Regions from separate parts of the Tardiphaga sp. 768_D3_N2_1 genome, predicted to be linked through region 2. Evidence: riboswitches for the same ligand, from Rfam matches in the RefSeq annotation. Region 2 holds a riboswitch; each other region holds the start of a gene.
What was found. Region 2 has a riboswitch for cobalamin ahead of AB8A27_RS17510 (DUF1636 domain-containing protein). Riboswitches for the same ligand answer to the same signal wherever they lie in the genome.

Region 1 (10,605 bases), 3.5 Mb from region 2:
ATGACTTCGACACCCGAGCGCGGCCCCGTTCCGCCGGCGCTGCTGATTGTCTGCGTCGTGTTGGCCGTGCTCAACATCGCCTTCTTTCCGACCTTCTACGGCCGCGGCTGGATCTATGAAAACGGTCTCGGCTCGCCCACCGATTTCGTCAATGTGTGGTCTGCCGGGCGATTGGTGCTCGATGGTCATCCGGCCTGGGCCTATGACTGGGATATTCAGAAGAAGGTCCAGATCGCCGTCCTCGGTCAGACCTATCCCGGCAATTTCGCTTGGCACTATCCGCCGCCGTTTTTGTTCATCGCGGCACTGCTCGCGAAACTGCCCTATGCCGTAGCTTTTGCCGGCTGGGCTGCCGTCAGCTTCGTGCCGTATCTGGCAGCGATGCGTGCGATCGTCGGTCGTCCCTTCGGCCTGTTATTGGCTGCGGCTTTTCCGGTGGTGATGACCAACGGTCTTGTCGGGCAGAATGGGTTTCTGACGGCAGCGCTGATCGGCGGCATGCTGGTGCTGCTGCCGACACGGCCGATCCTGTCTGGCATCTGTCTGGGCCTGCTCAGCTACAAGCCGCAATACGGCTTCCTGTTTCCGCTCGTGCTGATCGCGGCTTCCCAATGGAAAGCCTTCGTCAGCGCCGGCATCACCACAGTGCTACTGGCGGCGGTGTCGTGGCTCGCTTTCGGCACCGAGAGCTGGCAGGCTTTCGTTCACTGGATGCCGATGTTCTCGCAGGCTTTCCTCACCGAAGGCCGCGCGCCATGGGGCAAGATGCAGAGCATCTTCGCACTGGTGCGCTATCTCGATGGCAGCGAACCGCTGGCCTGGACGTTCCAGTGGATCATGATCGCAGCAGTCGTCGCGGTGCTCGTGCCACTGTGGCGCAGCAGTGTGCGCTATGAGCTGAAAGCCGCTGCGCTGGCAGTCGGCGCCTTGCTGACGACGCCATATCTTTTCCTGTACGACGTGATGGTACTTGCGATTGCCATCGGCTTCATCGCCCGGATCGGTCTCGCCGAAGGCTTCCGCCGTCACGAACTATCGGTGCTCGGCCTCGTTGCTGTGCTGCTGATCGCCTATCCGTTCCTCGGCGCTCCCACGGGCTTTGGCGCAACGCTGCTGGTGGCAGCGTTGATCGCCATGCGTATGCGGGATTCTATTCGCTCCACGCCGAATTCAGGATGATGCTGCAGAAATTCGCGCGCTTGTAGGTGGGGTCGCGGAGCTCCAGCACGTCAGCTTTGACGTTGCCAAAGGTCGTATCCGGCTTGTGGATCGTCCCCGCGGCGAATGCATCGATGATCCCGTTCTTGAAGTCATGGCCACGCGGATGGCACGCGCAGACTTCGTGGCGTTGATGTTCGGTGAAGGCCTCGTACTCAAGACCCAATACATCCATCTCGACACCAGCCGTCACGAGCGCTACCACCGGCCGCTTGTGCTTGGGAATGCCCGGTGTCGTGTGAAGCGCGATGGCGTCCCAGACATCGTCGATGTCGCGCTCATCGATACTGTGACTGCGTAGAAAGTCCGCCGCAGCATTCGCACCATCGACTTCGAAGCGTTCATCCTGGCTCGCATAGGGCGCCTGCAGGCCCATGTCGTGAAACATCGCGCCGACATAAAGTAACTCCGGATCGACCTTGAGACCCTTGCGCTGTCCGGCGAGTGCGCCGAACAGGAAAACGCGATTGGAGTGGTGATACAGAAGATCGCTCTCGGTATCGCGTACCAGTTGGTCGACCTGGCGGGCGAGGGCGCTGTCAGGCACTTTAATGCCGGCGATGATCTTGCTCATGGGATGCTCTTTCCGTTGTGGATCTGACGCATCCGTTGTCGTCCGGGGGCTGTGTCCTCGCAATCGCACAGCGCCCTGCAAAACTGCCATTCACCCGTGATTTCCTGCCGAAATGTGACTATCTAATCCGTAGCACTCTGGGCCTCCGCCATTGATGGAATGAAACATCACCATGAAGACTGTCGCTCTTGCGATTTTTCCGGGTGTCCAGTCGCTGGACGTTGCCGGTCCGCTCGATGTGTTCATGGAGGCCAATAGCTTTGTCGCTCCGGATGATCGATATGACATTACGCTTGTCGCAGCAGACTGTGCGCCGCTGCGCGCATCGAACGGTTTGCGGATATCCGCCGATCTGGCGTTCAGTGATGCGAACAAGCCCTGGGATCTGGTGCTGGTGGCCGGTGGGCCAGGGCTGCCGACGGCTGAAGCCGACCCGCAGCTCACAGAGTGGCTGGCCAATGCGGCGCTTCATGCGGGGCGGTATGGCTCGGTGTGCACCGGGGCATTCGCGCTCGGCCACGCAGGCTTGCTCGACGACAAGACGGTGACGACGCACTGGCAGAATGCGCCGCTATTGGCGCTGCGCTTTCCGAAAGCGCATGTGGAGTTCGATCGCATCTATAGTCGTGACGGCGCGCTGGTGACCTCGGCCGGCGTCACCGCAGGCATCGATCTGGGTCTTGCTCTGGTCCAGGAGGATCATGGCGCGGACGTCGCGCTGGCCGTGGCCAAGCGTCTGGTCGTGGTGGCGCAGCGCCAGGGTGGCCAGTCGCAGTTCAGTCCCTATCTGGTGCCGCCGGCCGAGCCGGACTCGCCGATCGCGCGAGGCCATGCCCATGTGATGGCCCATCTGCGCGATGCCCACAGTGTGGATGAACTGGCCGATGTGGCGGGCATGAGCGCGCGCACCTTCGCGCGGACATTCAAGCAGGAAACAAAGATGACTCCGGCGGATTTTGTCGAAGGCGCAAGGATCGACACGGCGCGTAACCGGCTCGAAGGCAGCGATATGCCGCTGAAGGTGGTGGCTTATGAATCCGGTTTCACCACCGCCGAACATATGCGTCAGGTCTTCGTGCGACGGCTGGGCCTTACGCCTAGCCAGTATCGCGTCAGCTTTCGCGCGGTCTGATTCTGCTCAGGCGAGTTGCAGCGAAGAGATCGGATCGCTCGCAGGAAAGCTGTCCATCAGCGCCTCGTTCAGCATCTCGTCGACGCGGCGGCGGGCGATCTGCTCCGTCGTCTCGAACGCTTGCATCGCGTCTACTGCCTCCACGAACGCGTTGAAGTCGGTTCTCTCAGTGCTCGTTGCCTGGTTCCGCATGTCATCCTCCATTGATTGATGGCCATCTTTTGCCCCTCACAGTGCTTGCGGACAACGAATCGCATCGTTCAGAAACCGCCAACGATCCCGCAGTTTCCGCCACGCAAGCGGTTGTCCACTGAACCAACAGCCGCGCCGGATTTGTTGTCGGGGATCGCAATGCTTGCTTGACACTTCGCCGCGGTTCACACCAAATGTAGACGTCATGGTCTGCCCTGTCGCAAGACTTGGTGGATAATAGGGAAGCCGGTGAAAGACGCTCTTGAGCGTCACATTCCGGCACTGCCCCCGCAACTGTAAGCAGAGAGTTTGTTTCGACCACGTCACTGGTGCCGCTGGCACTGGGAAGACCGAAACAAGCGTTGGATCTGCGAGTCAGGAGACCTGCCGTGACACCAGAACGTCCATGGGCGGGGTGTCCCAGCGGTCGCTTGCAGGCAATGCCGGCGGATCTCCGCCGTGTATTTTGCAGCGTCCTTTCGGCCCCAGCCCCCATTGCTTGATGCATCACACGGGGTCCTGCCGATGCCTACTTCATCTTCCGTTTTGTCCCAAGGCCGCGGCGCGGCCAATTCTACCAACACCCGCGATGCGGTCCATGCACCGCTCATTCAACTCCCGCCGGAGACGCTCGTTGCGCCTGCGCGCGAACCCTCGATGCAGATCATCCGCCGCAACGGCACGGTGTCGCCGTTCGACGGCAGCAAGATTTCTGTGGCCATGACCAAGGCGTTTCTCGCGGTCGAGGGCCACACGGCAGCGGCGTCGCGCCGCGTCCATGAGGCGGTGGAGCAGCTCACCGGCGAAGTCGTGGCTGCGCTGACGCGCCGCGTCGGTGAAGGCCGCACCTTCCATATCGAGGACGTGCAGGATCAGGTCGAACTGGCACTGATGCGCAGCGAGCACCACAAGGTCGCCCGCGCCTATGTGCTGTATCGTGAGGAACGCGCCCGTACCCGCGCCGAGGAACTGGCAGCGAAGCCGGCGCTCGTCTCCACCGCCCCGGTGCTGCATGTCACCCTCGCCGACGGCACCCGTGCACCGCTCGATTCGGCGCGTCTTGCGCTGATCGTCAACGAGGCCTGCGCCGGGCTCGACGGCGTCGATGCCGCGCCGGTGCTGGAGGAAACCCGCCGCAATCTCTATGACGGCATCACGGTGGATGAACTGGCGCTGGCCGGCATCATGGCCGCCCGTACGCTGGTGGAGCAGGAGCCAAACTACACCTTCGTCAGTGCCCGCCTGCTGCTCGACAAGCTGCGCACCGAAGTGTTGTCCTATGTCCACGGCAGCCCGACCCATGCGTCGCAGGCCGACATGACGACGCGCTATGCCGAATATTTCGGTGCCTATATCAAGACCGGAATCGCAGCCGAACTGCTCGATCCCGAGCTCGCGCGCTTCGATCTCAAGCGCATCGCGGCGGCGCTGAAGCCGGAAGGCGATCTGCAGTTTCAGTTCCTCGGCCTGCAGACGCTCTATGATCGCTACTTCCTGCACGTGCAGGGCAATCGCATCGAACTGCCGCAGGCCTTCTTCATGCGCGTTGCCATGGGTCTTGCGCTGCGCGAGATCGACCGCGAAGCCCGCGCCATCGAATTCTACAATCTGCTGTCGTCGTTCGACTTCATGGCCTCGACGCCGACTTTGTTCAATTCGGGTACGCAGCGGCCGCAGCTCTCGTCGTGCTTCCTCACCACGGTGGCCGACGATCTCGATGGCATCTTCAAGTCGGTGAAGGACAATGCGCTGCTGGCGAAATATTCCGGCGGTCTCGGCAATGACTGGACCCGCGTGCGCGGCCTCGGCGCCCACATCAAGGGCACCAATGGCGAGAGCCAGGGCGTGGTGCCATTCCTGAAGGTGGCCAACGATACGGCGATTGCGGTCAACCAGGGCGGCAAGCGCAAGGGCGCGGTCTGCGCCTATCTCGAGACCTGGCATATCGATATCGAGGAGTTCCTCGATCTGCGCAAGAACACCGGCGACGACCGCCGCCGCACCCATGACATGAACACCGCCAACTGGGTGCCGGATCTGTTCATGCAACGCGTCGAGCAGGACGGCGAATGGACGCTGTTCTCGCCGGACGAGACGCCGGATCTGCACGACCTCTATGGCAAGCCGTTCGCCGAGCGTTACGCAGCCTATGAAGCAAAGGCTGCGCGCGGCGAGATCCGCGTGTTCAAGACCGTGCGCGCCACCGACCTGTGGCGTCGCATGCTGACCATGGTGTTCGAGACCGGTCATCCCTGGATCACTTTCAAGGATCCCTGCAATCTGCGCTCGCCGCAGCAGCATGCCGGCGTGATCCACTCGTCGAATCTCTGCACCGAGATCACGCTGAACACGTCGGACGACGAAGTCGCCGTCTGCAATCTCGGCTCGGTGAACCTGCTCAATCACATCGGCAAGAATGGTCTCGACCATGCGCAGCTCAAGCGCACGGTGACCACAGCGATGCGGATGCTCGACAATGTCATCGACATCAATTTCTACACCATCCCGGAAGCGCGCCGCTCGAACCTCAAGCACCGTCCGGTCGGTCTCGGCCTGATGGGCTTCCAGGATGCGCTGCAGGTGCAGGGCATCGCCATGGCGTCGGACGCGGCGGTGGCGTTTGCCGATACCAGCATGGAAGCGATTGCTTTCCATTCCATCTCGGCCTCGGTCGATCTCGCCGCCGAGCGCGGCCGCTATCCGTCCTTCGACGGTTCGCTGTGGAGCCGCGGCATCCTGCCGATCGATTCCATCGAGATCCTTGCGGAGGCGCGCGGTGGCGTTGAGATGGACCGCTCCCAGACGCTCGACTGGAACGGCCTGCGCGATCGCGTGAAGACGACCGGCATGCGCAATTCCAACGTGATGGCGATCGCGCCGACGGCGACGATCTCCAATATCTGCGGCGTCGCGCAGTCGATCGAGCCGGCCTATCAGAACCTCTATGTCAAATCGAACATGTCGGGCGACTTCACGGTGGTGAATGCGTTCCTCGTCCGCGATCTGAAGAAGAGGGGGCTGTGGGACGAGGTGATGGTCTCCGACCTCAAATATTTCGACGGCAGCGTCGGATCGATCGATCGCGTACCTGATGATCTGAAGGCGCTGTATGCGACCTCGTTTGAAATCGACAGTGCATGGCTGATCGAGGCGGCCTCGCGCCGGCAGAAATGGATCGATCAGGCGCAGTCGCTCAATCTCTATATCGCCAATCCATCGGGGAAGAAGCTCGATCAGTTGTATCGCCTGGCCTGGACGCTGGGATTGAAGACGACCTACTACCTGCGCTCGCGCAGTGCCACGCATGTGGAGAAGTCAACGCTGAAGGGCACCGACGGCAAGCTCAATGCCGTGTCGGCAACGGTCGCTGCGGCGAAGACGGCAGGCGCGCCGATCCTTGTTCAGTCCTCCGCCGTCACAGCGCCGGAACTGAACGTCGCGATGGCCTGCTCGATCGATAATCCCGAATGCGAGGCGTGCCAGTAGGGCACGCCTCGCACCGTCGTCATTGCGAGGAGCGCAGCGACGAAGCAATCCAGACTTCCTTTGTAGCTTTCTGGATTGCTTCGCTGCGCTCGCAATGACGGTGCGAAACATTCTCTCCGCGCGTCGCGCGACAGCTATCTAGGAATCTCAATGCTCGATTGGTCCGACACTTCATCCGCCCCCAAGGCGCCCACCTTCATCCCGTTGCCGCAGGCGCCTGCCGATGCCACCGGCCTCGGCACCATCGATCGCTCCGGCGGCCGCGTCTCGGTCGACGAGAAGCGCATGATCAATTGCCGCGCCGACGTCAATCAGCTGCTGCCGCTGAAATACAAATGGGCGTGGGAGAAATATCTCGCCGGCTGCAACAATCACTGGATGCCCACCGAAGTCTCGATGCAGGCCGATATTGCGCTATGGAAGTCGCGCGACGGCCTCACCGAGGACGAGCGCCGCGCCATCAAGCGCAATCTCGGCTTCTTCGCGGCGTCCGAGAGCCTCGTCGCCAACAACATCGTGCTGGCGATCTACCGCCACCTCACCAATCCGGAATGCCGGCAGTATCTCTTGCGGCAAGCTTTCGAGGAGGCGGTGCACACCCACACCTTCCAGTACATCGTCGAGAGTCTCGGTCTCGACGAGGGCGAGCTGTTCAACATGTATCGCGAGGTGCCGTCGATCACCGAGAAGGCCGCCTGGGCGCTCAAACACACCCAGCATCTCGACGATCCCGATTTCAAAACGGGGACGCCGGAAAACGATCAGGCCTTCATGCGCGATCTCGTCGCCTTCTATGTGATCTTCGAAGGCATGTGGTTCTATACGGGCTTCGCACAGATCCTGTCGCTCGGTCGCCGCAACAAGATGGTCGGCATCGCCGAACAGTATCAGTACATCCTGCGCGATGAATCGATTCATCTGAATTTCGGCATCGACGTCATCAATCAGATCAAGATCGAGAACCCGCATCTCTGGACCAAGGCGTTCCAGGAGGAAATTCGCGACATGATCCGCACGGCCGCCGAGCTCGAGGCAGCCTATGGGCGGGACACCATGCCGCGTGGCTTCCTCGGGCTGAATGCAGCGCTGTGCGAAACCTATATGCACTTCATCGCCAACCGCCGCTGCGCCCAGATCGGTCTCGCGCCGGTATTCAATGAGACGGACAATCCATTCCCGTGGATGTCGGAAGCCATGGACCTGAAGAAGGAGAAGAACTTCTTCGAGACTCGCGTGATCGAATATCAGAACGGCGGCGCGCTGAACTGGGAGTAGGGCATCTATGGCTGAGTAAGGCCTTGGCCTTTGGTCGCATATCCGCCGCTGCATGGCGCATATGAGGCCGCATCGCTTGACCTCATCGCGTGAGACCCGCAGGCATGATCTCGCCCTTCGATCATGTTTGCGGGACGTCACGCGGATCAGCCGATGCACGCCACTCATATTCCCAAAGCGCGGGCCTATTGGTCGACGGCCGCCATCGTGCCCGGCATCATCGCCATCGGGCCGATGCTGCCCGGCACGCTCGCTTTCGGCATGGCATTCGGTGCGCTGTGTGCGCAGAAGAGCCTCACGCTTGCCGAAGTCGAAGTGATGATGGCGACGGTCTATGGGGGGCTGTCGCAATTTGTTGCATTGCAATCATGGCCTGACGTGCTGACGCCAGGTGCGATCGCGACGCTGGCGCTGCTCACACTCACCGTGAACATCCGCTTCTTTCTGATGAGTGCCACGCTGCGGCCATGGTTCGGCACGCTGCCGGCCTGGCAGGCCTATCCGTCCATGCTGCTGGTCACCGATGGCGGCTGGCTCGCAGCGATGCGCTACCGCGATCATGGCGGCGCCGATGCGTCGTTCTATCTCGGCGGCGGCATCGTGCTGTATTTCACCTGGCTGTTTTCGGCGATCCCGGGCTTCCTGCTGGCCGAGCAACTCACCGATCCCAGAAAATACGGCGTCGATCTGGTGATGCCGGCCTTCTATGCCGCCATGCTGGTTCCTGCATGGAAGGGCCCGCGCCGCGCTATCCCGTGGGTCGTCTCGGGCGTCGTGGCCCTGGTGGTGCATTGGTTGGTGCCGGGCTGGTGGTTCATCATCGCCGGAGCGCTGTCCGGTGCGGTGAGCGCCGGGCTGATGGATGAGCCCGAGCCGCAACGTCCGACGGATGTACCCGCATGACGGAATTTTTGCGCAGCGATGTCATGATCGCCTTTGCTGTCATGACAGCGATCACAGTGGCCTCGCGCCTCGGTGGCTACTGGCTCATGGGTTACGTCAATGTGACACCGCGGGTGCGGCGGATGCTCGACGCGTTGCCGGGCTCGATCATCGTCGCTGCCGCGCTGCCTGTGGCCGTCAACGGCGGGCCGGTGGTGGTATTCGCCATTCTGGCCGCGATGGTAGTCACCATCATCCGCCGCAACGACTTCATTGCCGTCGTCACCGGCATGGCCGTGGCGGCCGCCGCCCGCGCGCTCGGATTTGGCGGCTAGGGTCTACCCGAAAAGTTGAATCCCGCCATGCGCAAAACACCTTGTCAACGAGTCTGAACTAGTGTTCAGTTCTTATCGCGAGCACCTCGGAGTTCGCTCAAAACCTTGAAGTTACGCACCTTATTTGTGACAGCCGTCAGGTTGGCCAAGGGGTGCCGGGGACGAGAACGCTCATGGTTTACCGACGGACCCATCAAGTTGTGAAGCGGCTTGCAGCGCGGCGCAGCGCCATTCTGGCGGCAGCACGCGAAACATGCGCCGAAGGTGGCATGGCGGCCGTTCAGATCGCGCCGGTTGCGGTTCGCGCCAATGTCGCGGCGGGCACGGTCTACCGGTATTTTCCGTCTAAGGCGGACCTGATTTCCGAACTCATCGCTGACGTGTCGCGTGACGAACTCGCGGCGATCCGCCGTGCGGCGGATGCTGCGCCGGGACCTTCATCGGCGCTCGCCGCCGCGGTCACCACGGTTGCCGTGCATGTCGTGTCACACCGTAAATTGTCATGGGGCATCCTGGCCGAGCCGGTCGAGGTCGATGTGACGGAGTCGCGACTGGCCAGCCGCCGCGAGATCGCCGGCGAGATCGAATCCCGTATTGCGGCCGCCATTCGCGCGGGTCATTTGCCGGCGCAGGACACAGCGCTCGCAGCCGCCGCCTTGCTGGGCGCGCTGCATGAAGCGCTGGTCGGGCCGATGGCGCCCGACAATCTCGAAGATCAGGCCAAGCTGCGTGACGCGGTGCAGACTGTCACGCTACTGGCCTTGCGGGCTGTGGGCGTCATGGATGCCCGCGCCCGCGGCCTCGTGGTGCAGGCTGTGCTGCCGACCAAGATGGCGGCCGGCGCCTAGCGCGTTTTCAAGCGAAGCGGGTGCCGCTTCGCGTCTAGAAAACGCGCCAGAACAAAAAGCTTCAGCGCTTACGGCTTGATTTTGCCGTCCTTGTCGAACTGCGCGAGGAAGGCCCAGAGGTCGTTCACCTCGGATTCCTTCTTGATGCCGGCAAAGGCCATCTTGGTTCCCGGGATCTTGGCCTTCGGATCCTTGATGTATTCCTTGAACGTCGCTTCATCCCAGGTGATGCCGGAATTCTTGTTGGCGTCCGAATAGGAATAGCTCTCGGCGGTGCCGGATTTGCGGCCGTTCAACCCGTTGAGTTCCGGACCGACCTTGTTCTTGGCGTTTTCGCCGACGGCGTGGCAGGCAAGGCACTTGTTGAAGGAGGATTTCCCGGCGGCGACGTCCTGTGCAAGTGCGAAGGAGGAGGCGGTCGAGGCGGCGAGGACGATCAGGGCGCCGAAAGTGACAGACTTCATGGATGGCTCTTCTTGTTGTGGCTTTCCAGCTTAGTTTGTTGCACACGCTCCGAATAGTCCACAAGTGCGATGACGGTCGCCGCGCGTTCCGGCAACATGCGGCGAGTCATGCTTTGGTAAGCTACCCAAAGCCGCCCGGACGTGGTTGATTCATTGCAAAGCAGCCGAGTGATCGCTGCGATCTTCGGGAGTGCGCGTT
Region 2 (10,605 bases):
GCCAGAAGCCGGCCGAGGGCATCGGGCGCGCGGCAGGAGGTTGCTCGCCATGGCCAATCAGATGTGCGGCATAGCGCAGCGCCAGTTGCGCGTTATCGACGCCGCCTTCGCTGCAATAGCGCCACAGCGCGTGGGTGTCATCGCTACTGACCGTACCACGCGCAGCCAGTTCGGCATTCCAGTCCATCTCGCCGGGGAGGCACGCGAACTTGGCACCGCGGCTCAGCGCGTCGCTGCGCAGGCTTTCGACGCCATGTGGCCAGTAGCTGATGCCACCAAGCATGCGCAACACCACGATCTTCGCCCTGGCGAGCGTACGCTCGACATAGAGATCGATCGACGCGGGATGGCCGAGCGCCAGCATATTTGTGAGCCGCACGCTCGGGAAATCGCCAGGCAGCATGGCATGCGCGGCATTGAACGCTGCCAAGTCGCTGTCTGCCGCCGACAGCACGACGATGTCGGCGGTGTCCTGCCCGAGATCGCGGGCAACGTCGCCGTCGTCAATACTGCCGGACGTGTCGAGCTTCAGATGCATGCGGGTGAACCTGCGTTACCCGGCGAGAGCCTTTCGCACCGCGTCGCCGTCAAATCCCTTGAGGCCGATCACAACCAGATGTTCGGTTTGTGTCACGTCCGGCCGCGCGAAGGCGAGGTCGACGCGGGCGCCGACGGCCTGAACGACGATCGGCGCAGGCTTGTCGGTGATGCGCGCATGACCCTTCACGCGCAAAACACCATCGAGGCCAAGCGCGTCGCTGATGCGCGCGCGCATTGCGTCGATGCTGGCCGCAGCCGTCGGCTTGACGACGATGCTGTCGAAATCGTCATGGTCGTGCTCTTCTTCCTCACCGTGATGACCGACACGGGCAGCCATGTCGTCTTCGGCTGCGGCATTCAGGCCGATCAGCACCTTGGGCGCGAGATCGCCCTTGGAGCGCACGATGCTGACACCCGGACGCAGCACAGTCTTCAGCTTGGCTTCAATCTCGGCAAGTTTCTCCGGAGCAACCAGATCGCTCTTCGACAGTACGACAAGATCGGCGCAAGCAAGCTGATCCTCGAACACTTCCTCGATCGGATCGTCGTGCTCGATGCCCTCGTCTTTGACGCGCTGTTCGGCAACGGCGTCCTCATCCAGCGTGACGCGGCCTTCCGATAAAGCCAGCGCATCGACGATGGTGACGACGCCATCGACGGTCGCGCGGGTCTTTACCACGGGCCAGGCAAATGCCTTCAGCAACGGCTGCGGCAGTGCGAGACCGGATGTCTCGATGACAATGGCGTCAAGCGGGCGTTCACGCGACAGCAGCTTGTCCATGGTCGGCACGAAGTCATCGGCCACGGTGCAGCAGATGCAGCCATTGGTGAGTTCGACGATATCGCCGGGAGCGCAGGCCTTCGCCGCGCATTCCTCGACCAGGCCACCGTCGAAACCGGCATCGCCGAATTCATTGACGATCACGGCGATGCGGCGGCCATCGGCCTGAGTCAGCAGCGAACGCAGCAGCGTGGTCTTGCCGGCGCCGAGAAATCCGGTGAGGACGGTGACGGGAACGCGGGACATTCAATTCTCCTGGGAACGCTTGAGCCAGAGCGGAAGCCCGGCTGCGATGAAAGCAACATTCGGCACGGCGGCCGCGATGATCTGGTTGAGCCGGCCCTGCGCATCGCGAAAGGCGCGGCCGAGCGGTGTCTCCGGCACGAGGCCGAGGCCAACTTCATTGGAGACGAAGACTATCGGATAGCGCGAGACATCGAGGAAGCGCACCAGACGCTTCGCTTCAATCTCTGGATCGCGCTCGGCTAACATCAGGTTCGACAGCCACAGTGTCAGGCAATCCACCAGCACGACGCGGCCGACCGTCGCTTCACGCGTCAGCGCATCGACCAGAGCCAGCGGCTCTTCCACGGTGATCCAGCCCTCGCCGCGCTGCTTGCGATGCTGCGCGATGCGATTTTGCATCTCATCATCGCCGGCCGTTGCGGTGGCCAGATAGATTTTCGTCAGGCCGATGCCATCAACCAGTCTCTCGGCGAAAGCCGACTTGCCGGAACGCGCACCACCCAGCACCAGTGTCGTTGTCGCGGCGGTCATTTCGGCGCACGCCCATCTTCAGGCGACCAGCGCAGCGGCGGCACGCGCGCGACCATGCCCTTGCGCAGCACCTCGGCACGTTCACGCCACGGTACAAGACCGTAATCGGCCCTTTGATAGGACTCGACGAAGGACACCAGCGCCGCGCTGCCGCTATCGGTCTGCAGATCGCCGAACAGGAACGTGTAACCATCAGGGCTTGTCACCGCGACCGTCGCCGGCCGCTTGCAGACGCTGAGGCACTGCACCGGACGCACCATCACGGCGGCATCGCCATCGCCGAGCGCGGCCTTCACAGCATCGAACATGTCCGGCCCGACGATCATGCCGGTTTCGGCGGCCTTGCAGCTGATGCACACGCTCACGACAACGGGACCGGACGGCACAGGGCGTGGCGGTTCGACCGAAATTTGTTCGCCAGAGATATCGGCGCTGTCGTGATCCATTACATGCTCAGTTCATGCCCTCGCGGGCCTACGAGCTTTGTTGGATCGCGCCGACGGCTTGGCCGTCGGTTCGCTCCCGTCCGGTGCACCCCGCCCCGACGACGCCTCCAAAGCACAGTTCGTGATGGCAGGTCTCCTGGCTTGCGAGTCACAGCCTGCTGCCGCCTTCCCAAGAATTCTGAAGAATTCCCAGTGGCACCGGCGCGGGCTCGTCGCTTACAGTTGCGGGGGCAGCGCCGGCTTCAAACCGGCTTCCCTTTTCACCTTCCACGCGGAAGGACCATCGCCAAAGACGCTATCTGCCGGGTGCGCCGGGGTCAACCGCGCCGGCGGACTGTCGTCCGGACCTGTTGACCTTGCAGGTCGTCTTGCGTCAGTTAGGCCGCGAAAAGGAACCCGATGCCCGCCCATTCCCAGCCATTGTGGCAACCGCCCGCCATTGCGCCTGTTGACCCGCAGATCGCGGCAGGTATCCGCGCCGTCATCGACGGCAAGGCAAAGCCGCCGGGCTCGCTGGGACGAATCGAGGACCTGGCGCTGCAGCTCGGCATGATCCGGCATCCCGGCGAGCCGCGCGGCGACAATGCCGTGCTGCTGGTATTTGCCGGAGATCACGGACTCGTGGCCGAAGGCGTGTCGCAATATCCGTCGGCGGTCACGGTCGCGATGGTGATGACCTATCTGGCCGGCCGCGCCACGGCCAATGCTTTCGCCATGGCGAATAACATCGACGTTCGCGTAATCGATATCGGTGTCGCTGCCGAACTGCCCGTGCATCCAAAGCTGATCGACGCCAAGGTGCGTATGGGCACGGCTAATGCCGCACGCGAGCCGGCAATGACGACAGAACAGGCGGCCGATGCGCTATCGCGCGGCTACCGGATCGCCGTCGGCGAGATCAAGGCCGGCGCAGACATCATCGCGCTCGGCGAGATGGGAATCGGCAATACGGCTTCGTCGGCTTTGGTCGTTCATCGGCTTGCGCCAGCGCTACTGAATGACTGTATCGGCGTTGGCGCCGGGCAGGATGACGCCGGCATGGCGCGCAAGCGCGCAGCGATCGCGAAGGCGGCGGCGCGCAGCGATGCAACCGCGCCGCTGGATGTGCTGGCCCAATTCGGCGGACTGGAAATCGCAGGCATGGCCGGAGCGATCCTCGGCGCGGCTTCGCAACGGCGGCCGGTGATCATCGACGGCTTCATCTCCAGCGCCGCGGCATTGCTCGCCGTTAGCCTGCGTCCGGCTGCACGCGACTACTGCGTCTTCGCGCACCGTTCGGCCGAACGCGGCCACGACATCGTACTCAGCGCGCTCGATGCCAGGCCGCTGCTCGATCTCGGCCTGCGCCTCGGTGAAGGCACCGGTGCACTGCTTGCGGTGCCGCTGGTCCGTGCCGCCGCGCGCATGCTGACCGATGTCGCCAGCCTCGACGACGTACTGGCCGGAAAGATCTAGATGAGACCGGATCCGCATCTGCTGAATGCGATCCGTTTCCTGACGGTGCTGCCGGTACCGGCAACTGGCGACGCGCAGGAGGCTGACTGGCTTGCGCGTGCAATGAAGTATTTTCCGATCGTCGGCCTCGGCATTGGCGCCGCCTCCGCGATCGTGCTCCTCGTTGCCAGCGAATTCTGGTCACCGCTGATCGCGGCTTTGCTGGCGATTACAACAAGTATGGTCATCACCAGCGCGCTACACGAAGATGGCCTGGCCGACACAGCCGACAGTTTCGGCGGGGGGTGGACTGTCGAGAAGCGCCTCGCGATCATGAAGGACAGCCGCATCGGCACTTATGGGGCGCTGGCACTCGGCCTCGGCGTGGCACTGCGTATTGCGGCGCTCGCCATATTGCCGATGTGGGCAGGTGCGGCGGCGTTGATCGCCGCCCATGCCGCTGCACGCGCCGTCCCCGCTTTTGTGATGAACCGCCTGCCCTATAGCGGCGATACCAGTGCGATGAAGGTCTCCTATGCCGACGCACCCGTGCGGTCCGAGGAATTGATCTTTGCGCTCACCGTCGTCGCACTCGCATCGGCCCCGCTTGCGCTCATCTCGGTCGCATCGCTTTCTGCGGGTCTTCTGCTCGGCGCAGCGCTTGCCGCACTTCTCGCGCTATGGTCGCGCCGGATGATCGGCGGCTACACTGGCGACGTGCTCGGTGCCGTCGAGCAGCTGTTCGAGATTGGCTTTCTGCTCGGCGTCGCAGCCCTGATCAAATAGGCCAGTTCAACGGCAAGCGATAAGGCTCACCTTCAAAGGCGTCCGCACCGCGACCGATGCGCGCAATGGCTTCGATCATACGTCCCTCGCGGCCAAGCTGTTCGTCAGCCAATTGCACCATCAGTTTGTTCGGAGTCACATAAGGCGAACGTTTGCGTAGTTCATCTGCAATCGCCGCCTCATAGCCGGGATTCCGATCACAGGCGATGGCGTAAGCCGCGGCACTTGAGCGACTGATACCAGCCCAGCAGTGAATCAGCATCGGGCGATCGGCGACGCTGCTGCGACCGAATTCGAGAATCGCATTTACGGCATCAGCATCGGGCACGATCAGGTCCGGCGTCGCTTCGACGATATCGTGAAAAGCCAGCTCCACATGCCGCTCACGCGCCAACCCGCTCCAGTCGCGCTCGCTCGCTGTAGGTGACAGAAGGGTCAACAGATCGAAGGCTGGCAGCGCATTTGCCACAGCAGCAAGGCCTCCGAGCGAGCTCACATAGATCATTCGAACATCCTGCTCGCTGTTGTCATGCCTCTTCTCGCACCTGCAGCAAATAGACCTCCTTCAGCCTCATGCCGCAGCGATGTCGCTGATGCAAGGTCGGTTTCTTAATACCACTCCCGACCTTTTCGCACCTGCGTTATCGCAAACAGGGAAAATACACCAATCAAAACAATCTATTACTCACTCGAACTTTCGGCGACCGAGGCAGGCCAATTTTAAAGAAGTTGCGATAGGTATCTAACTCACCAACGCAGAGTCCAGGACGGCACGATGCTGAACTACTTCGAAATGGCGGCATCACAGATCGGAACGATCTTCCGCGTGCCCCGCGAAAACCCCGAACTGGTGGAGGCGAAGCTCGCTGCCTTCACCCGTCAGGTGCCGATCATGTATGCGCTGGTGGTCGTCAACACGACGGCACTTGCGATTACCTTTTATGGTACTGCGCCGCATCTACTGACCGTGTATCTCCCCGCTGCATTCGTTGCAATCTGCGTGATCCGGATGCTGAGCTGGCTGAGAGCGCGGAACATCACGCTGTCACTCGACCAGGCCGTGGAGAAACTTACCGGCTCGATCATCTTCGCCAGCATTCTCGGCGTCGCGTTCTCTGCCTGGAGCCTCAGCCTTTTTCCCTACGGCGACGCCTATAGCAAAAGTCACGTTGCCTTCTTTATGGCCGTGACATCGATCGGCTGCAGTTTCTGCCTCATGCATCTACGCTCGGCAGCGCTCATCGTGACGACGCTTGTTGTCGTGCCCTTCGCGTTCTTCTTCGGATCAAGCGACAATACGGTCTTTACCTCCATCGCCTTCAACTTCGTCGTGGTCATCTTTGCCATTCTCTTCATGCTGCTCGGCAATTACTCCGATTTCGAGAAGCGGGTGAATTCGGAGAAAGCGCTGCGTATCAAGCAGGCCGAACTGCAGGTGCTGAGCGACAGGAACTTTCGGAATTCTAATATCGACAGCCTCACCGGTCTCCCCAATCGCCGGAATTTCTTTGCCGAGCTTGAGCGCGGCATCATCAACTCTGCGCATACCGGCGGCCTGCTGCTTGGTATCCTGGATCTTGATGGCTTCAAGCCGATCAACGACATCCACGGGCACCGCATGGGTGATCGCCTGCTGGTCGAAGTTGCGGACAGGCTGCGCGCGCATCTCGCTCCTCACGTGTTTCTGGCCAGACTGGGCGGCGACGAATTCGTCATGTTCAGCGAACAATTGCTGGACCCGGACGCAATTGCTGAAGCGGAAGAAAGCATCGAAAACCTGTTCGACGTCCCGTTCGAGATTGATGACATTACAGTACGCATCAGCTGTTCGATCGGATATGCGGAATTTCCGGACGCAGCCAAGACCGCGCAGGATTTGTTCGAGCGCGCCGATTATGCGCTGTTCTTTGCCAAGCAGCACAAGCGTGGCAAGGCCGTCCGGTTTTCTGCAGAACATGAAGCCGATATCCGCGAGGCCTCCTCTGTGAGCCGGGCTTTGGCCGGTGCCAACCTCGAGCAGGAACTGTGGATCGCCTATCAGCCGATCATTGACGCAGAAACACGACAACCCGCGAGCTTCGAAGCCCTGGCGCGCTGGAAGAGCCCGGAGCTCGGCAATGTTCCGCCGATGAGCTTCATTGTCGCCGCCGAACGCTCCGGCATGATCGGCCAGTTGACCCCGTTGCTACTTCGCAAGGCTCTGGAAGGCGCAGCGACATGGCCGGAGCACATCCGGATTTCGTTCAACCTCTCAGCGGTCGACGTCGCCTCTCCCCTGTCGATCCTCAAGATCATTGCCGTTGTCCAGCAAAGCAAGGTGAAGGCCAGCCGCATCGACTTCGAGATCACCGAAACGGCCGTGATGGGCAATCTCGCACAGGCGACCGAAGCATTGAATGCCCTGAAGACTCTGGGCGCCCGCATCTCGCTGGACGATTTCGGCACCGGCTATTCGAGCCTGAGCTGTATTCGCGAATTGCCGCTCGACAAGGTCAAGATCGATCGCAGCTTCATCAGCAAGATCGAGACGGATTCTGCCGCGCGCCTGATCCTGCGCACCATGCTCGGACTGTGCAACGGCCTCGGTCACGACTGCATCGTCGAAGGCGTCGAGAACAGTGAACAGGTCGACTTCCTGCGCAGGGAGCACTGCCGTTTCATGCAGGGCTACTTCTTCGCCAAGCCCATGAACATCGAGCAGGTCGGGGGTTATCTCGCCTCTGCTCAATCCAGCATGCTGGCCGACCGCACCGCCAGCTAGTCGTTCTGTCCGTCGAGCAGCCGCACCGCCTCGAACAGCGTTGCCGCCCCGACGGCCAGTTGCTCCGGCTCCGACCATTCCTCGGGGCAATGGCTCTTGCCGTCCTTTGACGGAATGAACAGCATCGCGCTGCGGCCGATATGCGACATGAAAGCCGCATCGTGACCTGCCCCCGAGGCCAGCCGTGTCGTTGAATAGCCGAGCTTGGTGGCGCTGCGTCCGAGAACATCGAGCAGATGATCGTCGCAAGGCGCGGGAGGATTTTGCGAGATCAGTGCGAAGCGTTCGCGCGCGACCCTGGCACGCCCCGCAATGGCAAGGCTCTCGCGGTCGAGCAGTGCCACGAATTCATCGACCAGCGCGGCCTTCTCGGCACGAATATCGAGAATCATGCGCGCGCCACCGGGCACGACATTGGCGGCGTTCGGGCTGATCTCGAGGATTCCCGTGGTGGCAACGAAGTGCCCCTGTTTGCGCGCGGCAAAGGCATTGGCCTGCTGCGCGACCAGCAGCACGAGCTCGGCGGCGGGAAGGCTCGCATCCCTGCGATATTCCATCAGCGTCGAGCCCGCATGATCGGCAGCGCCCTGCAGCACGATCTCGACGCGGGTGATGCCGGCGATGCCGGTGACGAGACCGAGATCGAGCTTCTTGCTTTCCAGCACCACGCCCTGCTCGATATGCAATTCGAGATAGCCGACAAATTCCGGCTTCTGCATCGCGGCGATGGCCGCCGGATCGCCGCCGACGCGCTTGATGGCATCGGCCAGCGTTTCACCGGCCGCGTTGGTGTAAGTCAGCATTTTCGCATCGAGCTCGCCGACCATGGCGCGGCTGCCGACGCAGGACAGACCATATTCGCTGGGTTCCTCGGCGAGGAAATCCACGATCTCGATCGGATGCCGGGGCGTATAGCCGGACGCCTGCAGCGCACGCACGGCCTCCAGCGCCGTGAGGATGCCGGAAATGCCATCGAAGCGACCACCGGATGGCACCGTGTCGGAATGCGAGCCGAGCATGATCGGCGGCAGGCCGGGAACGCTGCCCTCAAGCCGGGCGATCATGTTGGCGCCGGCGTCCATGCGCACCGTCATGCCAGTGGCGATGAATTGCTCGCGCAGCCAGGCGCGCCCGTCGAGAAAGCGCTGCGAGAACGATCGCCGCGTCCACGGCTTGTCGGGATCGGTGATGGCGGCAAGCGCCATATGGTCGTCCCAGAGGCGGTTCTGATCGATGGGCGGCTTGGTATCGGTCGGCATGATCGGCATGAGGCTCATGAGTTGGCGGCACTGGCGCCGGCGCAATTATTGTTGAACACTTTGGCCATCGTTAAGCAAGAAACGATGGACATCGTGAAGCAAGAAACGATCGGGGAGAAAATCGTGAGCAGCAAGACCAGGATCGCATGGGTGACCGGCGGCGGCACCGGAATTGGCAAGGCGGGCGCAGCGGCGCTGCTGGCGGATGGCTGGACGGTCGTCATTTCAGGCCGCCGTGCCGATGTGCTGAAGAGCGTCGCCGATGAACTCGGCGCCGGCGGCAAGCCGGTGGAGGCGATGGCGCTGGATGTCAGCAATGTCGACGACGTCAACAAGGTGGCGCAAGCCATCCTCGCCAAACATGGCCGTATCGACCTTCTGGTGAACAGCGCCGGCGTCAATCTGCCGAAACGCAGCTGGGAAGATGTGACGCAGGACGGCTGGGACCAGATCGTCGACATCAATCTCAACGGCGTGATGTATTGCATGCGCGCGGTGCTGCCGACGATGCGCGCGCAGAAGGACGGCTGCATCATCAATGTCGCCTCATGGGCCGGGCGCATCGTGTCGAAGATGACGGGGCCGGCCTATACGGCCACCAAGCACGCCGTGCTGGCGCTCACCCATTCCTTCAACATGGACGAATGCGTCAACGGCTTGCGCGCCTGCTGTCTCTCGCCCGGCGAGGTCGCCACCGACATCATGAAGAACCGCCCGGTGCCGCCGAGCGACGAGGTGATGGCGCGGATGCTGCAGCCGGACGATCTCGGCAAGACCATCGCCTTCATCGCCAGCATGCCGCCGCATGTCTGTATCAATGAGGTGCTGATCAGCCCGACCTGGAATCGCTCGTTCCTAGCCATGTGAGCGCATCAAAGGCAGCCGGCGCAACCTGTTCGCGCCGGCTGCCTTCCGCCTCATGGCGTGATTGCGACCTTCAGCACGCCATCGCGCTGATGCGAGAACAGGTCGTAGGCTTTCTCGATATCGTCCAGTTTGTAGTGATGCGTGACCAGCGGTGTCAGGTCGACGCGGCCGGAGGCGACGACGTTCATCAGCCGTCGCATCCGCTCCTTGCCACCGGGGCACAGGCTGGTGACAATCGTGTTATCGCCAAGGCCTGCTGAAAAGGCGCTCAGGGGAATCTGCAGATCCGTCGAATAGACGCCAAGGCTGCTCAGGGTGCCGCCCGGCCGCAGCGCGCGCAGCGCCGATTCGAAAGTGCCTTGCGTACCGAGCGCTTCGATGGCCACATCGACGCCGCGGCCGTCGGTGAGATCCATGATCTGCTTGACCGGATCACCCTTCTTGAAGTCGACGACGATATCGGCGCCGAGCCGTTTGGCGACCTCGATGCGCGCGGGCACCGTATCGACACCGATGATCGTGGTTGCGCCCATCAGCTTCGCACCGGCGAGCGCGCAGAGGCCGATCGGCCCCAGCGCGAACACTACCACCGTGTCGCCGATCCTGATGCCGCCGCGCTCCGCGCCGGCAAATCCCGTCGACATGATGTCCGGACACATCAGCACCTGCTCATCCGTCAACGCGTCGGGCACCGGACTGAGATTGACCATGGCATCGGGCACCAGAACATATTCGGCCTGCGCGCCATCGATCGTGTTGCCGAACCGCCAGCCGCCGGCCGCCTTGAAACCGTGCTTCGTTCCAGCGCCATCCTGCGATGAGCAGCCGCAGAGACATGCGTAGCTGTGGCCGCTCGGCGTGATCGCACCGGCAATGACGCGCTGGCCCTCGCGATAGCCGGTGACGGCACTGCCGAGCTTCTCGATGATACCAACCGGCTCGTGCCCGATGGTC
Region 3 (10,605 bases), 1.6 Mb from region 2:
GTTAGCAGGATGGGTTCACTCAGCATTTGGCACTGGATCGTCGTGATCGGAGTGGTCCTGCTGCTGTTCGGGCGCGGCAAGATTTCCGACCTGATGGGCGACGTGGCGCAGGGCATCAAGGCCTTCAAGAAGGGCATGGCGGACGACGACAAGCCGGCAGACAAGCCGACCGAGCCGGTCCGCACCATCGACCAGACCCCGCCGGCGCCGACCGCCAACCGTACGGACGTCGGCAGCAAGGCTGTTTGAGGTTCCGAAGGGATTGTCCTGAGGGATCGCGGCGGCCATTGAAGGAGACGCGGGCGCATCCAGCCCCGCGTGAGCGGATTTTTTCATGTTCGACATCGGGTGGAGTGAACTGGTCGTCATCGCGGTCGTCGCGCTGATTGCCATCGGCCCGAAAGAACTGCCCGGCGTGCTGCGCATGGTTGGGCAGTGGATGGGCAAGGCCCGCAAGATGGCTGCCGAATTCCAGGGCCAGTTCAACGAGGCGATGCGCGAAGCCGAAATGGCCGACGTCAAGAAAGCCTTCGACGATGTGAAGGACGTGGCCTCCGGCTTCACCACCAATAATATCATGACTTCGCTGACCAAGGACGTTAGCGACGCCATGGCGGACGCCATGGCGATCGATAAGGCCGACAATCTCGATACGCCGCCGGCGGTGCCCACCACGCCTGAGCTGCCGACGCTCGAGACCTTCGTTGAGGCCGAGACGCATGCGCAGGAAACTGCTGCGGTGAATGAGCCGCTGGCCATTACCCGGGAAGTGCAGCCGTCGCCGGTCGAAACCCACGCTGCCGCCAATGATGGTGCAGCGGCCCCCGACGCGGCCAATCCTGATGGTCTAAAGGACGCCAAAGCGTCATGAGTGCCGAAGATATCGAAGCCTCCAAGGCTCCCTTAATGGATCACCTGATCGAGCTGCGGTCGCGGCTGATCAAGGCGCTGCTGGCTTTCGCCGTGGCCTTCATCTTCTGCTTCTTCTTCGCCAAGCAGATCTACAATGTGCTGGTCTGGCCGTTCGTCTGGGTCGCTGGTCCCGAGAACTCGAAATTCATCTACACGGCGCTGCTGGAATACTTCCTGACCCAGCTCAAGCTCGCGATGTTCGGCGCCGGCTTCATTTCGTTTCCGGTGATTGCTGCGCAGATCTACATGTTCGTGGCGCCTGGCCTCTACAAGCACGAGCGCGGCGCGTTCCTGCCATATCTGATAGCGACACCGATTTTCTTCGCGCTTGGCTCGCTGCTGGTCTATTTCCTCGTACTGCCGATGCTGATCCGGTTCTCGCTGGGCATGCAGCAGGCTGGCGGTGCCGAGACAGCACAGATCGCCTTGCTGCCCAAGGTCGGCGAATACCTGTCGCTCATGATGTCGCTGATCTTCGCCTTCGGCATCGCCTTCCAGCTGCCGGTGATCCTGACACTGCTCGGCCGCATTGGCATCCTCACATCAAAACAACTGCGCGATAAGCGCCGGTACTTCATCGTCGGCGCCTTCATTATCGCGGCCGTGTTGACACCGCCTGACGTGATCAGCCAGGCCTCCCTCGCGATCCCGCTGATGATCCTCTATGAAGGCTCCATCATCGCCGTGGGCATCGTCGAGAAGAACGCCGCGAAAGCGGCAGCCAAGGCTGCTGCCGCGACCGGCACGGATGTGACGCCGGCGGAGTAGGGACGTCTTCAAATAGCCTATGCCAGCCCATTTGATGTTCCAAATCGGCGGGTTTCGGGCTAGTCAGGGCGCGTTGGGCTACACCATCTATGGTGTAGGTCAACATTCCAGCGCCAGGACCTTCCCATGCACGACATCAAATCGATCCGCGACAATCCCGAGGCCTTTGACGCTGCGCTGAAGCGGCGAGGGCTGTCGCCGTTGTCGGCATCGCTGCTGGCGATCGACGAGACGCGCCGGACTTCGATCCTGGCGTCCGAGCAGGCGCAAGCCCGGCGCAATGCGGCGTCGAAGGAAATCGGCGAGGCCAAGAAGAACAAGGACGAGGCGCGCGCCAACGCCTTGATGGCTGAGGTCACCGAACTCAAGACGACGATGCCGGCGATGGAAGCTGCGGTGAAGGACGCTGAGGATAAGCTCAAGGTCGCGCTTGCCGAAATCCCGAACCTGCCGCTCGACGAGGTGCCGGAAGGTGTTGACGAGCATGGCAATGTCGAGCGCCATCACTTCGGTGCCGTCAGAAACTACGCTTTTACGCCGAAGGCGCATTACGACATCGGCGAAGCCATGGGGTTCATGGACTTCGAAGCCGCCGCCAAACTGTCGGGCGCGCGCTTCGTTGTGCTGAAGAAGGGGCTGGCGCGTCTCGAGCGCGCCATCGGACAGTTCATGCTCGATCTGCATACGAACGAGCATGGTTATACAGAAGTGAATCCGCCGCTGCTGGTGCGCGATAACGCGATGTTCGGCACGGCGCAACTTCCGAAGTTTGAGGATGACCAGTTTTTCGTTTCAGGTCTGTCTGAGATCGATGACGAAAGCGCCGATAGATTTAGCGCGCTTCTTGGTCAGATTCACGAGAGAAGAGAGCGTATCTCAACTCTGCAGGATGAACTTGATGGTGGAGCTGTAGGGAAGAACCCTAACGATCTGCTTCGAGAGATTGCGGCTATGAAAGTACAGAGGGAGAGACTTACAGGTCAGGTTCGGAAATTACTTTCCCCCGAAAGATTGGGCCTCATCCCGACCGCCGAAGTCCCGCTCACCAACCTCGTGCGTGAATCCATCCTCGACGAAAAAGAACTGCCGCTGCGCATGACGGCGCTCACGCCGTGCTTCCGCGCCGAAGCAGGCGCTGCCGGCCGCGACACGCGCGGCATGATCCGTCAGCATCAGTTCACCAAGGTCGAACTGGTCTCGGTGACCACGCCCGAGGAGAGCAAGAACGAGCACGAGCGCATGCTGTCCTGCGCCGAGGAAGTGCTGCGCCGGCTTGGCCTGCATTATCGCGTGATGACGCTGTGCACCGGCGACATGGGCTTTGCCGCGCAGAAGACCTACGACATCGAGGTCTGGATGCCGGGGCAGGGCGAGGGCGGTGCTTACCGCGAGATTTCGTCCTGCTCGGTCTGCGGTGATTTTCAGGCACGCCGCATGGATGCGCGCTCGCGCGGGCCGGACGGCAAGCCGCGCTTTGTGCACACGCTGAACGGCTCGGGCACCGCCGTCGGCCGTGCGCTGATCGCTGTGATGGAAAACTATCAGCAGGAAGACGGCTCGATTGCCGTGCCGGATGTACTGCAGCCTTATATGGGTGGCCTCAAGGTCGTTCAGGCCGGCTAGACGACGTCACGTATCAGTTGCTCAGGCGCGGCTGGCGGTCACGAGTGCACATTTGGCTTTTTCGGCTTTTATGTTGACAAAGCCCATATGCGTCATCGGAAAGGCCTTGCGGCTTTTCGTGCTGACGGTCTCTGCGATGACGCGGCGGCGTTCCGTCACATAGCGTCCATCCCGGCTGCGGAAGGCGCAGGCGATTTCGAGGTCCTTGACCGGATAGTCATTGGCGTTGCGAACGGTGAAGGTCATGAGCGCCCTGGAGCCGAGGCCGCCGCGGCGAAACGATTGGCGGGACAGGCTGAGACGGTTGAGCTCTGCGGCGTCGGGGACGCTGGTGAGTTGCGAGGGAGTGGGTTTCGCATAATCCTCCTCACTCGGATCGTCAGTCATTGCCACGACCGCCGGATTGAGGGTGAGATCCGGCTTGGTCTCGGCCAGCCGGGGAAGCAGCAGCCGCCCCGTCAGAGCAACAACCACGATCGCTGGTAATGCGATGATCAACACCCGTTCGAGCTGTTTCGCCATCTCCGTCGCCCCTGTGGGGCGCTACGACCAAAGCCATCCCGGTCGAGCGCGCATGCTTCAGACGCAACTGGCACTCACCTACCTGAGTTGAAAATCGCGGCGACGCCGAAATGTTCCGGCCCGCGGGAAAAATCGTCTTCGGGACAGCTCTGGCAGCGCACAAGCAGCGCCCAAAATGGGGGTGGCAAAAGCGGGCACATGCTGGCAAAAACCGGTGCTGGCCAGCGGCCCTCCCGATCGAAAAGGCACCTCACGAATGCGTATTCTCTGCACCAATGACGACGGCATTCACGCCCCCGGCCTGAAGATCATCGAGCAGATCGCCAAGGAATTGTCCGATGACGTCTGGGTGGTGGCGCCTGAGCTCGATCAGTCCGGTGTGTCGCATTCATTGTCGCTGAACGATCCATTGCGGCTGCGCGCAGTCGGCGAACGCCACTATGCCGTGCGCGGCACGCCGACCGACTGCGTCATCATGGGCGCGCGTCATATCCTGAAAGACAAGCAGCCCGATCTTGTATTGTCCGGCGTGAACAAGGGCCGCAACGTCGCCGAGGACGTGGTCTATTCCGGTACCATCGCCGGCGCGCTCGAGGGCACCATTCTCGGTTTTCCGTCGGTGGCGCTGAGTCAGGAATTCTCCATGGAAACGCGTCACAACCCGCAATGGGAAACCGCGTTGAAATACGGGCCGGACGTGCTTCGCAAGGTCATCAAGACGGGCGTGCCGAAAAACACGGTCATCAACATCAACTTCCCGGCCTGCGCGGCCGACGAAGTGAAAGGTGTTGTCGTCACCCGGCAGGGCAAGCGCAATCAGGGGTTCCTGCGTATCGACGAACGCCGCGACGGCCGCAACAATCCATATTTCTGGATCGGGTTCGAGCGTATCGTTGCGGCGGAAGCGCCTCCGGAAGGGACTGACCTCGCAGCCCTTGCGGCGCGCTATGTCTCGGTGACGCCACTGCGTCTCGATCGCACGGATGAAGCGTTCAGCGAGACGCTCAGCAAAGCGCTCGGCTAAACGTTCCGAGATGCCGGGTGTGACTGATCAAACCGCGACGCCTTTGAGCGTCGTGGACAGTACCTGTGCCAGTGTTTCCATTTGGAAGGGTTTCTGCAGCGTCGGGCGATCACGAAATTCTTCCGGCAGGCCTTGCGCGCCGTAGCCAGTCGCGAAGATGAACGGGCGGTTGCGCGATGCGATCACTTCGGCGACCGGTGAAATCACCTTGCCATTGACGTTGACGTCGAGGATCGCAATGTCGAATTTGGCGGAACCAGCCAGCTTGATCGCTTCGTTGATTTCACCGGCTTCGGCGGCCACGCTGTAGCCGAGTTCCTCAAGCATGTCGGCAACCATCATGCGGATCATGACCTCGTCTTCGACAAGGAAGACGGAGCCGCCCGGCGGGTTCGTTGCAGTCATGGCCGGTTTCCTTGCCCCAATCCTCTGAACAAAATCGCAAATTCTCGCGTTGAACGCAATCTCGACGCATTGCCATTTTCGTGACCCAAAGACGCATGTCGCGCAGTCGGTGCCAGATAGGGCAAGACCTGATGTCAGCGCCTGCCGGTTCCGCGCGCGGAACAATAAAAATCGTCGTTGGGCTGTTCCGGTTCCGATCGCAGAAATACATCAATCTATCTTTGCTAGATCGAGAGTATTTCTAACCTGTGCTGCGTGAGGCCTTTCCATGATTACCGTCGGTCAGCCACCTGAACAGATGACGTTTCAGCTTGGTCTGCGGCGCCGTGGGATCAGTGATCGGCTGGTGCTGCGCGCAATGGAGGATATTCCGCGGGATCGCTTCGTCGAGCCGAACGATCGGGCCCATGCGTGGCGGGATACGGCCTTGGCCATTGCCTGCGGGCAGACCATCAGCCAGCCCTTTGTGGTGGCCTATATGACCGAACAGCTGCAATTGAATGCCGGTCACCGTGTGCTCGAGGTCGGCACGGGATCGGGCTACCAGGCCGCGATCCTGTCAAAGCTCGTTCGCGACGTGCTCAGCATCGAGCGTTATCGCACGCTGGCCGATGCCGCCCGGACCCGGTTGGAGGCGCTCGGCCTCCACAATATCGAGGTCATGCTCGGCGATGGGCTCAATCCGGCTGCCAATCTCGGATCGTTTGACCGGATCATCGTGACCGCCGCCGTGGAGGAGGTGCCCGTGGCGTTGACCGACCGGCTTGAGGAGGGCGGTATTCTGGTTGCGCCGGTTGGTCCTCACAACGGGGTCCAGACCCTGGTCCGGATCCGTAAAACCGGGGATGGATTGGAGCGAAAGGAGCTCGTGGACGTGCGTTTTGTGCCAGCACTTCCGGGCATCGCGCGCGAACTCTGAAAAAAGTTCGTGAACGACTGTCACGTGTTGGTCGCAAGGTTAAAGGCTTGGTAACGGAGACGGTGTTTACTCAATTCAGTTGTTTGTTGCGTATGAGTGAGTAACCAATGTCCAGCGTTGTCGAGTTGCTTTACTCGCGCCGCGCTCCGCAGGTCGCGGTGCTGGCGCTGATGTCTATCGGTTTTGCCGGCTGCAGCGCCGACATGCAGACACGCCTCTCTCAGAATCCAAGTTTTGAATCGGGGCAATCCCGTGGCTTTGGCTGGCAGGGCGACACCACCGGCTCTGTGCCGCAGCAAGCACCACGCGCGCCGGTCGAGCGCCGGGAGCTGCCGCAGTATCAGCGCCCGGCCTATAATCCGCAGCCGCAGTATCAATCCCAGGCTTTGCCGCCGCCGATCTCCGCGCCGCAATCTTATCCGACGGCTCGTCCGGTTGCGTCGGCTGCTCCCGTCAGCGGGGGCGGCAACGGTATGTATACGCCGCCGCCCGCACGTGCGCCGATCGAAACCACCGGCTCCACGGCACCGCGCTCGGTTGCAGCAACCAACGGCCTTGCCCGTGATGGCGGCACGTCGATCATCGTTGGCACCAGCGATACGCTTGATGGCCTGGCGAAGCGCTACAATGTTTCGTCGGCCGCGATCCTGCAGGCCAATGGCTACAAGGGTCCACGCGCGCTGTCGCCTGGCCAGTCGCTGATCATTCCGCGCCAGGGCGCCGCGGCAACTCCGGCCGTTGCTGCTGCTCCGAGCAAGCCTGCCGTCGGCGCGTCGACCACGCATTTCGTCAATCGCGGCGATACGCTGATGAGCATCTCGCGCCGGAACAACGTGCCGGTCGCCGAACTCGCGCGCGCCAATGGTTTGGCGCCGAATGCCCAGCTGAAGCTTGGCAGCAAAATCACTGTGCCCGGTGCACGTACGGCTTCTGCGGCTCCCGCAGCCGCGCCGCTGGCTGCGCCCGTCGCAGCCGTGACGGCCGCTCCGGCTGGCGCAGTCACGTCCGCTGCCGTGGCCCGTGTTGCGTCTGCCGAGCCCGCACAGAAGGCCCGTCTGGCAAGCGCCACGACGACGCCTGAAGAAACCGCGCCGGAATCGCCGACTAAAGCCGCTGACGCAACCGGCGCTTTGCCGACGTTCCGTTGGCCGGTGCGCGGCCGCGTGGTCACAGGTTATGGCGCCAAGACCAATGGCAAGTCCAATGACGGCATCAACGTCGCCGTGCCGGAAGGCACGCCGATCAAGGCTGCCGAAGATGGCGTCGTTGCCTATTCAGGCAATGAGCTGAAGGGCTACGGCAATCTGGTTCTGGTTCGTCACTCCAACGGCTACGTCACCGCATATGCCCATGCGAGTGAGCTGATGGTGAAGCGTGGCGAGACCATCAAGCGCGGTCAGGTGATCGGCAAGTCCGGGCAGTCCGGTGAAGTCACGTCGCCGCAGCTTCACTTCGAGATACGCAAGGGGTCGTCGCCGGTCGATCCGCTGCAGTTCCTCAACGGCGCGTAAGCGCAATCGACGAAGTGTAGTTCGTATTCACACAAGCCCGGCCTCGTGCCGGGCTTGATGCGTTTGATCTCGGGGCTGCGGCCCACTCCAGCTCTGGAATCTTCAATGCGCCGCTACGCGTGGGCAGAGTTAGCCCGCGCGTGCTCTGTTGACTGCTGCGCGATGTTGCCCATATGTGAAGCCGTCGTGGTTCTTCGGGAAGGTTTGCCCGAAGCTAAGAGGGAAGCCGGTGAGGCGTTAAGCCAAGGCCGGAGCTGCCCCCGCAACTGTAAGCGGTGAGCCGCTGTCCATTAAAGTCACTGAGACCTGCAAAGGTTTTGGGAAGACCGGACAGCAGCATTGACCCGCGAGCCAGGAGACCTGCCTCGACAACATAAACGTCCTCGGGCGGGGTGTCCCGGTGGTGCGGTTGCGATTCCGCGGCTGCCGTCGTGGAATCCAGACGTGTCACTTTGGCCTTTTGCCCCCAATCATTGGGGTTAAGCCATGTCTACTGTGTCAAAGTCTACTTCTTCAAAATCAACTACCTCACTTCCTGTTGCTACATTGGGTACGCCACGGATCGGTCCGCGGCGCGAACTCAAGATGGCGCTGGAAAGCTACTGGTCCGGTGCAATCGACGAGAATGCGCTGATCGATGTCGGCGTCGGGCTGCGTGCCGCCAACTGGGCACGTCAAAAGTCGCTCGGGATCACGGTCATGCCGTCGAACGACTTCTCCTTCTACGATCAGGTGCTCGATACCAGTGTCATGGTGGGCGCGATTCCGAATATCTATGGCTGGACCGGCGGCGACGTTTCCTTCGCGACCTATTTTGCCATGGCGCGTGGATCGCAAGGTGCCGCGCATGACGAGGCCTGTAAGCATAGGCCCCACGCGCATGATGCGTCCCACGGCGTGCCAGCGCAGGAGATGACCAAATGGTTTGATACCAACTACCACTTCATGGTGCCGGAATTGACGCCGGATCAGACCTTCAGTCTCGCGTCGCGCAAACCGCTCAGGGAATATGAGGAGGCGAGGTCACTCGGCTATCAGACGCGGCCTGTGTTGGTCAGTCCCGTGACTTATCTGAAATTGGCCAAGAGTGCGGATGCGTCATTCGATCCGCTGACACTGCTCGATCGATTGCTGCCTGTTTATGTCGAGGTACTCGGCGAACTGGCCGACAAGGGCGCCGAATGGGTTCAACTGGACGAGCCATGTCTGGTGCTCGATCTCGACGCCCTTGCGCAGAAGGCGCTGCAGCGGACTTATGCCGCTTTTGCGGAAGAGGTCCCGCAACTCAAGATCATGCTGAACACTTACTTCGGCGAACTCGGCGATAATCTCGATCTGGCGCTGTCGCTTCCCGTCGCCGGGCTTCATCTCGATCTGGTCCGCGCGCCGGATCAGTTCGATGAAGTCGCGGCAAATGCGCCGAAGGACATGGTCCTCTCGCTTGGCGTGATCGATGGACGCAATATCTGGCGGTCCGATCTGTCCAGTCTGCTCGATGGACTGGAGCCCATGGTTGATCTGCTCGGGCGACATCGCGTGGAACTCGCGCCATCCTGTTCGCTGTTACATGTGCCGATCGATCTCGGCCTTGAGACCGAGCTCGATCCGGACGTCAAAAGCTGGCTGGCTTTTTCGATCCAGAAGATGGAAGAACTGGCCGCGCTTGGTGCTGCGCTGGCCGGCAGTCGCGCAGATGTCGCTGCAACGCTTGCCGCGTCTGATGTCGCGGCGGCTGCGCGACTGGCATCGTCGAAGATCCACGACCTTGCTGTCGCGAAGCGCGTCGCCTCTGTCGATGCGACCATGCGTCGGCGCGGCAGTGACTTTGCCTTACGAGCAGGCGAACAGCATCGACGCTTCAAGCTGCCGGCATTCCCGACAACGACCATCGGTTCGTTTCCGCAGACCACGGAAGTGAGAAACGCACGCGGAGCCCATGTCAGGGGCGCACTCAGCGATGCCGCCTACAAGACGTTCCTGCAGAACCAGACGGCGAGGGCGGTGCGCTGGCAGGAGAATATCGGGCTCGACGTGCTGGTGCATGGCGAGTTCGAGCGCAACGACATGGTGCAGTATTTCGGCGAGCAACTTTCCGGCTTCGCCTTCACCAAGCATGGCTGGGTGCAGTCCTATGGCTCCCGCTACGTCCGGCCTCCCGTGCTGTTCGGCGACGTGTCCCGGCCGCATCCGATGACCGTCGAATGGTGGCAATATTCGCAGTCGCTCACCGAACGGCCGATGAAGGCGATGCTGACAGGACCTGTCACCATCCTGAACTGGTCGTTCGTGCGTGACGACATTCCCCGCGAGGTCGCCTGTCGCCAGATCGCGCTCGCGATCCGCGATGAGGTGGCGGATCTGGAGAAGGCCGGCGCCGGCATGATCCAGATCGACGAAGCGGCGCTCCGTGAAGGGCTTCCGCTGCGCAAGTCGGAATGGAAGTCCTATCTCGATTGGGCCGTGGAAAGCTTCCACATCTGTTCGTCGGGCGTGCGGGATGACACGCAGATCCATACGCACATGTGCTATTCGGAGTTCAACGACATCATCGATGCGATCGGCGCCATGGACGCGGATGTGATCTCCATCGAAACGTCACGTTCGAAGATGGAGCTGCTCGATGCGTTCAGGACTTACAAATATCCAAACGAGATAGGTCCCGGGGTCTATGACATCCACTCGCCGCGGGTGCCTGAAACGCGCGACATGGTCGATCTGCTCAAGCTTGCACGGCAGCGGCTGACGGACTCCCAGCTCTGGATCAATCCCGATTGCGGGTTGAAGACCCGGAAATGGGAGGAGGTGCGGCCCGCACTCGTCAACATGGTCGCTGCAGCACGCGAATTGCGAAATCTGGTCTAGGGAAAGCCAGGCACCGCCCCGTTGTCATGACGGGGCGGTTACTTTGCCGCGCGTTAATT

Region 1: linked by a shared signal. The riboswitch ahead of AB8A27_RS01315 (ribonucleoside-diphosphate reductase subunit alpha) and the one ahead of AB8A27_RS17510 (DUF1636 domain-containing protein) in region 2 are both predicted to bind cobalamin.
Region 3: linked by a shared signal. The riboswitch ahead of metE (5-methyltetrahydropteroyltriglutamate--homocysteine S-methyltransferase) and the one ahead of AB8A27_RS17510 (DUF1636 domain-containing protein) in region 2 are both predicted to bind cobalamin.

What each region holds. Positions count from the first base shown of each region.
Region 1 covers NZ_CP197245.1:262,918-273,522, reverse strand. The annotation lists gene AB8A27_RS01335 (glycosyltransferase family 87 protein) at 1-1,179, shown strand, start outside; gene AB8A27_RS01330 (HD domain-containing protein) at 1,151-1,792, opposite strand; gene AB8A27_RS01325 (GlxA family transcriptional regulator) at 1,965-2,924, shown strand; gene AB8A27_RS01320 (hypothetical protein) at 2,931-3,116, opposite strand; cobalamin riboswitch at 3,306-3,522, shown strand; gene AB8A27_RS01315 (ribonucleoside-diphosphate reductase subunit alpha) at 3,642-6,602, shown strand; gene AB8A27_RS01310 (ribonucleotide-diphosphate reductase subunit beta) at 6,753-7,877, shown strand; gene AB8A27_RS01305 (AzlC family ABC transporter permease) at 8,031-8,780, shown strand; gene AB8A27_RS01300 (AzlD family protein) at 8,777-9,094, shown strand; gene AB8A27_RS01295 (TetR/AcrR family transcriptional regulator) at 9,268-9,942, shown strand; gene cycA (cytochrome c-550 CycA) at 10,011-10,406, opposite strand; gene AB8A27_RS01285 (hypothetical protein) at 10,403-10,605, opposite strand, start outside.
Region 2 covers NZ_CP197245.1:3,714,784-3,725,388, forward strand. The annotation lists gene cobN (cobaltochelatase subunit CobN) at 1-538, opposite strand, end outside; gene cobW (cobalamin biosynthesis protein CobW) at 554-1,567, opposite strand; gene cobU (bifunctional adenosylcobinamide kinase/adenosylcobinamide-phosphate guanylyltransferase) at 1,568-2,098, opposite strand; gene AB8A27_RS17510 (DUF1636 domain-containing protein) at 2,095-2,544, opposite strand; cobalamin riboswitch at 2,654-2,844, opposite strand; gene cobT (nicotinate-nucleotide--dimethylbenzimidazole phosphoribosyltransferase) at 2,944-3,999, shown strand; gene cobS (adenosylcobinamide-GDP ribazoletransferase) at 4,000-4,764, shown strand; gene AB8A27_RS17525 (tyrosine phosphatase family protein) at 4,757-5,269, opposite strand; gene AB8A27_RS17530 (putative bifunctional diguanylate cyclase/phosphodiesterase) at 5,540-7,525, shown strand; gene AB8A27_RS17535 (Zn-dependent hydrolase) at 7,522-8,802, opposite strand; gene AB8A27_RS17540 (SDR family oxidoreductase) at 8,908-9,651, shown strand; gene AB8A27_RS17545 (NAD(P)-dependent alcohol dehydrogenase) at 9,702-10,605, opposite strand, start outside.
Region 3 covers NZ_CP197245.1:2,066,325-2,076,929, forward strand. The annotation lists gene AB8A27_RS09475 (twin-arginine translocase TatA/TatE family subunit) at 10-249, shown strand; gene tatB (Sec-independent protein translocase protein TatB) at 335-871, shown strand; gene tatC (twin-arginine translocase subunit TatC) at 868-1,680, shown strand; gene serS (serine--tRNA ligase) at 1,807-3,303, shown strand; gene AB8A27_RS09495 (hypothetical protein) at 3,325-3,825, opposite strand; gene surE (5'/3'-nucleotidase SurE) at 4,082-4,849, shown strand; gene AB8A27_RS09505 (response regulator) at 4,877-5,254, opposite strand; gene AB8A27_RS09510 (protein-L-isoaspartate(D-aspartate) O-methyltransferase) at 5,523-6,173, shown strand; gene AB8A27_RS09515 (peptidoglycan DD-metalloendopeptidase family protein) at 6,281-7,684, shown strand; cobalamin riboswitch at 7,855-8,066, shown strand; gene metE (5-methyltetrahydropteroyltriglutamate--homocysteine S-methyltransferase) at 8,171-10,546, shown strand; gene AB8A27_RS09525 (ATP-binding protein) at 10,600-10,605, opposite strand, start outside.